DNA from 2 places in the Arthrobacter arabinosi genome. Region 1 is predicted to be linked to the other one. Evidence: riboswitches for the same ligand, from Rfam matches in the RefSeq annotation. Region 1 holds a riboswitch; the other holds the start of a gene.
The links. Region 1 has a riboswitch for S-adenosylmethionine ahead of ACX80P_RS07035 (LLM class flavin-dependent oxidoreductase). Riboswitches for the same ligand answer to the same signal wherever they lie in the genome.
Positions count from the first base shown of each region.

Region 2: another riboswitch for S-adenosylmethionine. It lies ahead of ACX80P_RS02265 (ABC transporter substrate-binding protein); the one in region 1 lies ahead of ACX80P_RS07035 (LLM class flavin-dependent oxidoreductase).

Region 1 is NZ_JBTNDF010000002.1:618,491-622,899, reverse strand. It holds gene ACX80P_RS07055 (GNAT family N-acetyltransferase) at 1-272, opposite strand, end outside; gene ACX80P_RS07050 (SDR family NAD(P)-dependent oxidoreductase) at 418-1,176, shown strand; gene ACX80P_RS07045 (hypothetical protein) at 1,206-1,424, opposite strand; gene ACX80P_RS07040 (helix-turn-helix domain-containing protein) at 1,421-2,041, opposite strand; SAM riboswitch class IV at 2,228-2,341, shown strand; gene ACX80P_RS07035 (LLM class flavin-dependent oxidoreductase) at 2,378-3,766, shown strand; gene ACX80P_RS07030 (SDR family oxidoreductase) at 3,957-4,409, shown strand, end outside.
Region 2 is NZ_JBTNDF010000001.1:471,906-476,314, reverse strand. It holds gene ACX80P_RS02275 (heavy metal translocating P-type ATPase) at 1-1,010, shown strand, start outside; gene ACX80P_RS02270 (DUF4383 domain-containing protein) at 1,095-1,559, shown strand; SAM riboswitch class IV at 1,745-1,872, shown strand; gene ACX80P_RS02265 (ABC transporter substrate-binding protein) at 2,008-3,669, shown strand; gene ACX80P_RS02260 (ABC transporter permease) at 3,670-4,409, shown strand, end outside.

The sequences.
Region 1 (4,409 bases):
TCCGGGTGGTCCTCGATGAAGGCCGCCACGAATGCGCACTGCGGGACGACCGCGAGATGCCGTGCGCGGGCGTCGTCGAGCGCATATCGGATGAGGGTGCTGCCGACGCCGTGACCCTCGACGTCCGGATCCACGACCGTGTGGGTGAAGGTGATCGAGTCACCGGACCGTTCGTAGGCGGCGGTCCCGACGGCGCTGCCGTCGAGGGTTGCCACATAGCGGCTCTGGGTGTCGTCGTTGCTGATCCGGACTCCTGTGGTGTCGGTGCTCATCCGCCCACCCTCGCATCCGCTCCGGTCCGGGTCAACGTGCCTGTCCGGGATGGAGGCAGCCCGTTTTCCGTATCGGGTCGTCGGGTCGCGGCGCTCCGATCGATCCTTACCGCTGCTGGGCGGTTCAGCAGGTACGGTCGGAGCCATGACTCCCAACATCCTGGTGACCGGTGCGAGCAGGGGCATCGGCGCAGCCATCGCCCATGACCTGGCGGGACGCGGGCACCGTATCGCCGTCCATGCCGGCCGGGACGGGCGCGCCGCCACCGCCGTCCGGGACGCGCTTCCGGGCGACGGGCACGCGGTGGTCGTCGGCGACGTCGGCGACCCCGACGCCTGCAGGCGCATCGTCGACGAGGCCGTCGGCGCGCTGGGCGGGCTCGACGTCCTGGTGAACAACGCCGGCATCTTCGAGGCGCATCCCATCGACACCGTGTCCTTCGACGACTGGCAGGCGGCGTGGCGCAGCACGCTCGACGTCAATCTCCTCGGCCCTGCCAACCTGGCGTGGCTCGTCGCACGGCATTTGCTGGACCGGCCGGCGGGCCCGGAAGGCGGTCGGCTGGTCAGTGTCGGATCACGCGGTGCCTATCGCGGAGAGCCCGTCACCCCTGCGTACGGCGCGAGCAAGGCTGCGCTGCACGCGATGACCCAGTCCCTCGCCGTGGCGCTCGCGCCCCACGGGATCCTGACCGCCGCCGTCGCGCCGGGGTTCGTCGAGACCGACATGGGCAGGACCGTGCTCGACGGTCCGAAGGGCGACGCGGTGCGGGCGCAGAGCCCGTTCAACCGCGTCGCGACGCCGGAGGAGGTGGCGCAGACCGTCGCCTGGCTCGCCACCGATGCTCCGCTCTGGGTCAGCGGCACCGTGGTGGACGTCAACGGGGCGTCCTACCTGCGGTAGGTGAGACGCTGTGGCCGGGGGAGGGGTGCCTAGAGGAGATGGATCCCGCTGTGGGCGAGGGCTCGCAGGTCCGTCCGTCGCTCGAGGTGGCGGCGGAAGAGCTCGACGTCGGAGCCCTCCGCGGAGGCGAGGGATGAGCTTGCCGCGATGAACGCGGTGCCGAGGCGGAAGAGTGTCCGCGACGCGAGTCCTGCGTGGGATGGTGCCGTGAGTGCCGGGTATCCGGCGTGAAGGGTTGCGCTGGTCATGACGTCTCCTGGGTGTCGATGAGGGGGAATGCGTTGAAGTGCAGCTGGACGGGCCGGGTGCCCGGGGTGCCCGGCTCGGCGCGGTAGGCGTCGAGCCTCTCGCGCAGGATCCCGCTCAGCTCATGGGTGAGCGCTGCGAGCTGGTCCGCTGTCAGGTGGGCGTTCATCGTCGCGATCATGGCGGCGTCCGCCCATTCCGACGGGACGGCCTCGCAGCCACTGGCCATGAAGGTCGCGAGCGCCTCAGCCCGGCCGCGTTCGAACCGGCGGTTCACCTGCCGGGTCGCTTCCCGGGTGGTGGGGTCCTGTTCCAGTTCGGGGGTGCTGAGCGTCAGTGACCCGCGGGGGCGTTCCCACCAGCGCTCGCGGGCGGTACCGCGATTCTCCACCTCGCGGACGAGCCCGTAACGGGCCAGCTGCCTCAGGTGGTAGCTCGTCGCCCCGCTCGATTCGCCGACCCGCTTGGCGATGCTGCACGCGGTCTGCGGACCGTAGCTGGACAGGACCTCCAGTAGCTGGACCCTGAGGGGATGCGTGAGGGCCTTGAGTGCTTCCCCGTCGAGGACGCGGTTGCCGTCATCGGAAGCGTGTCCTGCTGTGCCCATGGTCTCTTCCATGCGACCAGCGTGCACTTACAAAGAAGTGTTTGCAATACTTTCTTTGCACTTTTCCGGTCTCTTCGTCGGCGGGTGCCTGCCGCCGTCGTCGGGCCATCCCGGGCACCGCGGGACGTCTGGTGCGTGACGCGCGATGACGCTGGCAGGTGGACGACGGCGCACCCGTGCACCTACGCTCGACACCAGAATCAAGAGCTCCAACGCAAAACCCTGGTTCGTTGGACGGCAACCCTCTCGCTGTAGCGGGGTGCCCCAGGTGAGGATTCGGCCCGGCACAGGCAGTGCGGGCAAGTATGGCGCTTCCGCCTCGGTGGTGCCCCGACATGAGGACTCCGCATGCCCACACCACCGCGCCGTATCCGTTTCAATGCCTTCGACATGAACTGCGTGGGCCACCAGTCGCCGGGGCTCTGGCGTCACCCGGACGACCAGTCGTGGCGCTACAAGGACCTGAGTTACTGGGCCGACCTCGCGAGGACCCTCGAGAAGGGCCTCTTCGACGGCATCTTCATCGCCGACGTCCTCGGCACCTATGACGTCTACGGCGGGTCCAACGAGGCCACGTTGAGGCAGGGCACGCAGACGCCGGTCAATGACCCGTTCCTGCTCGTCTCCGCGATGGCGCTCGTCACCGAACACCTCGGGTTCGGTGTCACCGCGGGCACCGCGTACGAGCACCCCTACCCCTTCGCGCGGAGGCTCTCCACGCTGGACCACCTCACCGGGGGACGTGTCGGCTGGAACGTGGTCACGGGCTACCTGCCCTCTGCGGCACGGAACATGGGCAACGAGGACCAGCTCGAGCACGATGCCCGGTACGACCACGCGGACGAGTACCTCGAGGTCCTCTACAAGCTGCTCGAAGGGTCGTGGGAGGACGATGCCGTGGTCCGCGACCGCGAGACCGGTGTCTTCACCGACCCGGCCAAGGTCCACGACATCGACCACGACGGAACGTACTTCACGGTCCCGGGGATCCACCTCAGTGAGCCCTCGCCCCAGCGGACGCCGGTCATCTACCAGGCCGGAGCGTCCTCCCGTGGCATCGCTTTCGCGGCCGGCAACGCCGAGGCGGTGTTCGTCGCTGCACCCACAAAGGAGAGGCTGAAGGACGTCGTCCAGAAGATCCGCGATGCGGTGGAGGCCGAGGGTCGGGATCGCTACTCGGTGCGGATCTACACGCTGCTCACCGTCATCACGGACGAGACGGAGGAGAAGGCCCAGGCGAAGCACGCCGATTACCAGCAGTACGTCAGCTACGAGGGAGCCCTCGTGCTCGTCTCGGGGTGGCTCGGCGTGGATCTTTCCGCCTACGATCCGGATGAACCGCTCGGCAACGTGAAGTCCAATGCCATCCAGTCCGCTGTCGCGAACTTCCAGAAGGTGAACGACGACGGGTCGCCGTGGACTGTGCGGGACATCGCCGAGTCTGCGGGTATCGGTGGGCTCGGCCCGCGCATCGTCGGCTCCGGTGCGCAGGTCGCCGATGAGCTCCAGGCGTGGGTCGAGGAGACCGATATTGACGGTTTCAACCTGGCCTACGCGATCACGCCGGGGACCTTCGAGGACGTCATCGAGTTCGTCGTGCCGGAACTGCAGAAGCGGGGTGCGTATCCGACGGAGTACACGGAGGGCACACTGCGCCAGAAGCTGTTCGGCAAGGGTGACAAGCTGCCCGACGAGCACCGCGGTGCGCAGTATCGGCTCCAGCCCGTCCGCCCGTAGGGTGCGGCTGTCCGGTTCTCGAGTCGTTGGGGGAGCGCGCGTGGCGTGCGGTGACCATCGATGACGGTACGCGGGAATAGGCCTCCGCTGGCGGCGGAACACCTGCACGAAGGTGGCCAGCTCGACGGTGCGAGGACTAGCGTCGAAGACAAGGCATCCGACGACACGTCAAACGACAGAAGGAGTTCCCATGTCACGCGTAGCCATCATCGGTGGGCACGGAAAAGTAGCACTGCACCTCACCAAGATCCTGACCAGCCAGGGTCACCAGGTCAGTTCGATCTTCCGCAACAAGGACCACGCGGGCGATGTCGAGCAGGCCGGCGGGACCCCCGTCGTCGCCGACGTCTCCGAGCTGTCGGTGGCGCAGATGGCCGACGTCTTCCGTGGTCATGACGCGGTCGTATGGTCTGCCGGCGCTGGTGGCTCGAGCCCGGAAGCCACGTATGCGGTGGACCGCGATGCGGCCATCCGTTCGATGGATGCGGCACAGGAGGCCTCGGTCGGTCGATACGTGATGGTGTCCTACCTCGGTGCACGCAAGGACCATGGCGTTCCGGAGGACAACGGTTTCTTCTCCTATGCGGAGTCGAAGGCTGCTGCTGACGAGTACCTGCGGAACACGGAACTCGCGTGGACCATC
Region 2 (4,409 bases), on a different contig from region 1:
CCCGGGCCCGGAGCGTGGCCTTCGACAAGACCGGCACCCTGACCTCCGGCACGCCGCTGGTCGGCGCGATCCTGCTCTCGCCGACGGCCGGACCCCTCAGCGAGGGCGAGGTCCTGGCTCTTGCCGCATCCGCGGAGCAGTACTCCACGCATGTCCTGGCCGCCGCCATCACCGCCGAAGCCGCAGAGCGCGGGCTGACCCTCCATCCTGTGAGCGGGGCACAGGAGGTCGCCACCGACGGCGTGCGCGCGCAGGTCGCGGGGACGACGGTCACCGTCGGCAAACGCCGCTTCCTGGAAAGCCTCGTGGGGCGTGTCCCGGCCCCGCCCCTCTCGCCGGGTGAGACTGCCGTCTACGTGGGGGTCGGCGAGCGCTTCGCCGGGGTCATCATCCTGCGGGACGCCCTGCGCAGCGCAGCGCCCGCCACGGTCAGCTCGCTCGTCGCGCTCGGTGTGCGCGACGTGCTCATGCTCACCGGCGACGTCGAAGCCACTGCACGCCACATCGCGCGGGAGGCCGGAGTGTCCACCATCCACACCGACTGCCTTCCCTCCGACAAGGTGGAGATCGTCCGGACCCTCCCCGGACGCCCGGTGATCATGGTGGGCGACGGCGTCAACGACGCCCCGGTCCTCGCGGCCGCCGACGTCGGGATCGCCATGGGTGCGCGGGGGTCGACGGCGGCCAGCGAATCGGCGGAGGTCATCATCACCGTCGACGACCTCGCGAAAGTCACCGAGGCCGTGCTCATCGGGAAACGCACCCTGCGGATAGCGCTGCAGAGCATCGGGATCGGCATTGCGCTGAGCCTCCTGCTGATGGTGTGCGCAGCGCTGGGGCTCGTCCCCCCACTGGCCGGCGCCTTCGGGCAGGAGGGCATCGATCTGCTGACGATCCTCTACGCTCTGCGTGCGGCACGCTCACCCCGGTCCGAGGCCCCGCCGGCGCCCGTACCGCCCGCCTCCTCGCCGCCGTCCGGCTCTCCGACCGCAGGTACGCGAACCCAGTAGGGACATTGTTCCCTACTGCTGACGCTGACGGCGCCGCATCCTTGAGGGGTCAGACACCCAACGATTCGTCGAAGGAAAACGGTCATGTCCTCCTCCGCACTCAACCCCAAGCGTGCCCATGCCCATTCGGGCGTCGCGTCACGCACATTGGCCCTCGTTGCCGGGGGGCTGATGCTTCTGATCGGGGTACTCAGTCTCATCCCGGGAATCACCTCGAACTACAACACCCTGGCCTTCGCGAGCAACTCCTCCGCGTTGTTCCTCGGCATCTTCCAGACAAGCGTCCTGCTGAGTGTCCTCTACGCACTCGTGGGCGCCGCCGGCATCGTCCTGGCGCGGCAACCGGTCGAAGCACGCTACTACCTTCTCGGAGCAGGCGTCTTCTTCCTGGTGCTCTGGATCTACGGCCTCTTCGTGACTGCCGACGTCGCCGCCAACTTCCTGTCCATCAACGCAGCCACCAACTGGGCGAACCTGGTGCTCGGTATCGTGTTGGTGGTCGGCGGCGCGCTCGCCTCGACCGACGTCGAGGAGCACGCCGGGACGTAGTATCTCCGGCACCCGCACGATCGGCGTCTTCCACAGGGGGTCCCCGCCAACCACGGTTCGGCGGGGACCTTCTTCTGCCGTCCTTCCGGACCGTGCACGTTTCCGGAATGACCGCGCCGCATTCCGACGGTCACATTACTTCTTCTTCGCCGCCCGACGCTTTTTCGTGCCTATAGTAATTCCAGCTTCAAGAGATGCGGTCGCCAAGCTCCGACTGGGCCGCACACCAACCCCATGTTCCCGGGTGGTTCGGATGACGAAGCGGCCTCCGCCATGGCACTTTGTGCCGGTCCGGCGCAGGCAAGAGCACTGCGAAAGGCACTCACCGTGAGTTGTACGGCCCTCCCCTAGCACGAACCCGGCGCCTTTCGTGCGTCTGCCCCCTTTCTCTTCATTTCCCGACGCATTGCGCTGCGCGCTGCGCCGGAACGTCCCCGAGGAATTCCCCATGAATGCATCAGTAATTCCCCCTGCCCGGAATCAGCCGCTCTTCCGGCATCTCACGGCGCTGTCAGCCGTCACCGTCGCGGTCCTGCTCAGCGGTTGCGCCGGCCCGGCGGACTCCTCGTCGGCGCCGGACGCCGAGCCGGTGTCCGGCGGCATCCTCGACGTCTCCATCTCGGCCGAGCCGGGTTGCCTCGACGGCCACGGCATCTCCGCCACCCAGCAGCAGTTCCTCGGCCGCCTCATCTACGACAACGTGGTGACGCTCGACGAGGACGGGGACATCGCACCCCACCTCGCCGAGTCCTGGGACGTCTCCCCGGACGGCAGAACCTACACGTTCCACCTCAAGGAGGGCGTCACGTTCAGCGACGGCTCGCCCTGGAACGCCGAGGTCCTCGGGCAGAACTTCGAACACATGAGGGACCCCGCCACGAAGTCCCCCCTCGCCGCCGCGTACATCGCCCCGTACGTGGACGGGACGGTGATCGACGAGTACACCTTCGAGGCCCACCTCGCGTACCCCTACACGCCGTTCCTCTACACGCTCGCGCAGTCGTGGCTCGGCATGAACTCGGGCAAGGCCATCGCCGAGTCGCCGGAGACGCTGTGCCAGAAGCCCATCGGTACCGGCCCGTTCACCGTCGCCGACTACAAGCCGGGCCAGAGCATCAGCTACACCAAGCGGGCCGGCTACGACTGGGCGCCCGAGTGGCTCGAGGGTGACGGTGAGGCGTACCTCGACGGCGTCGAGGTCACCCTCGTCAGCGAACCCGTCATCCGCCACCAGTCCCTCGTCTCGGGCCAGTACGACCTGACGGAGAACCTCGCACCGCAGAACGCCGCCGCGGTGCAGGCGGACCCGGACTTCACCTACGAGAACCTGCCCCGCACCGGCAGCCCCTACGTGCTCAGCTTCAACCTCAACCGTGCGCCGTTCGACGACCTCGCGGTCCGGCAGGCCTTCGCTGCCGCAGTGGACACGGAAGCCGTCACGGAGAGCCTCGGCTTCGGCACCTACACCCCGATCGACGGCTTCCTGTCGAAGGAGAGCAGGTACTACGACCCGTCCGTGGAAGGCGTCCTGACCTACGACCCCGAGCGGGCGAACCAACTGCTCGACGACGCCGGCTGGACCGGGCGGGACGACGAGGGCTTCCGCACCAGGGACGGGAAGCGGCTCACGGTCGAGGTGCCCACGGTGGAGAGTTCCACGCCGAGCCCGCTGCTCGTGCAGCTCCAGGGTGAGGCGCGGAAGGTCGGCTTCGACCTCCGGATCAACCAGCTCCCCCAGGCGCAACTCACCGAACTCCGCTACGCGGGGGACTACGACGCCCTGGCCGGCGTGTGGCACACCAACACCACCGACGTCCTGTTCATCCGCTACCACTCCTCCGAGATCACGGGTGAGCGGATCGGCCAGAACTCGTCCCACGTCGACGACCCGCACCTCGACGACCTGCTGGAGACGGCCCGCGAGGCCGACGACGGCCCCGTCGCACAGGAGGCCTACTCGAAGGCCCAGCACCGGTTGCTCGAGATCGTGCCGGGCGTACCGCTGTACGAGAACCCGAGCCAGTTCGCCTACGCGAACACCGTGCGCGACGTCGCGGTGGACACCTCGCACCCCGTGCCGGTCCTCACCTACGCGTGGAAGGCCGAGTAGGTGGCCGTGCTCCGACGCGTCCTCACGCGACTCGCCGTCGGCGTCGGCGTCCTCTGGGGCGCCGCGACGCTGACCTTCCTCGCGGTGTACCTGATCCCGGGCGACACGGCGCTGCTCATCCTCGGCGGTCCCGACGCCCGGCCCACCGCCGAGACCCTCGCGCAGGTCCGGGCCGACTACCTCCTGGACCAGCCCTTCCCCGTCCAGTACGGCAGCTACCTCGGGAACCTCCTGCAGGGCGACCTCGGGCAGTCCTACCGGCTGCGCCTTCCCGTCACGGAAGCGATCGGGCAGCAGATCGGCGCGACGGCGGCACTCGCGGCAGCCGCCGTCGTCGTGGCCCTGCCCCTCACGCTCGCGGTCGCCGTGCTGTCCGCCCAGCGGGCGCCCTGGATCCGGTCGATCGTCTCCGGCATCGAGGTGGTCTTCGCCGCGACGCCGACGTTCATCATCGGCTTCGCGCTGCTGATCGTCTTCTCGTTCACCCTGCACTGGTTCCCCATCGGCGGGAACCAGGGCATCGCCGCCCTGGTGCTCCCTGCCCTCACCCTGGCACTGGCGATCTTCGGGACGCTGTCGCAGGTCCTCCGGAACGAACTCGAGGGCGTCCTGGAGCAACCATTCATCCTGACGGCCCGCTCACGGGGCATGCGCGACCTCCCGGTCCGGATCCGGCACGCCCTCCGGCACGCGGCCATCCCCGTCCTGACCATGTCCGGGTTCGTCGTCGCCGCACTGCT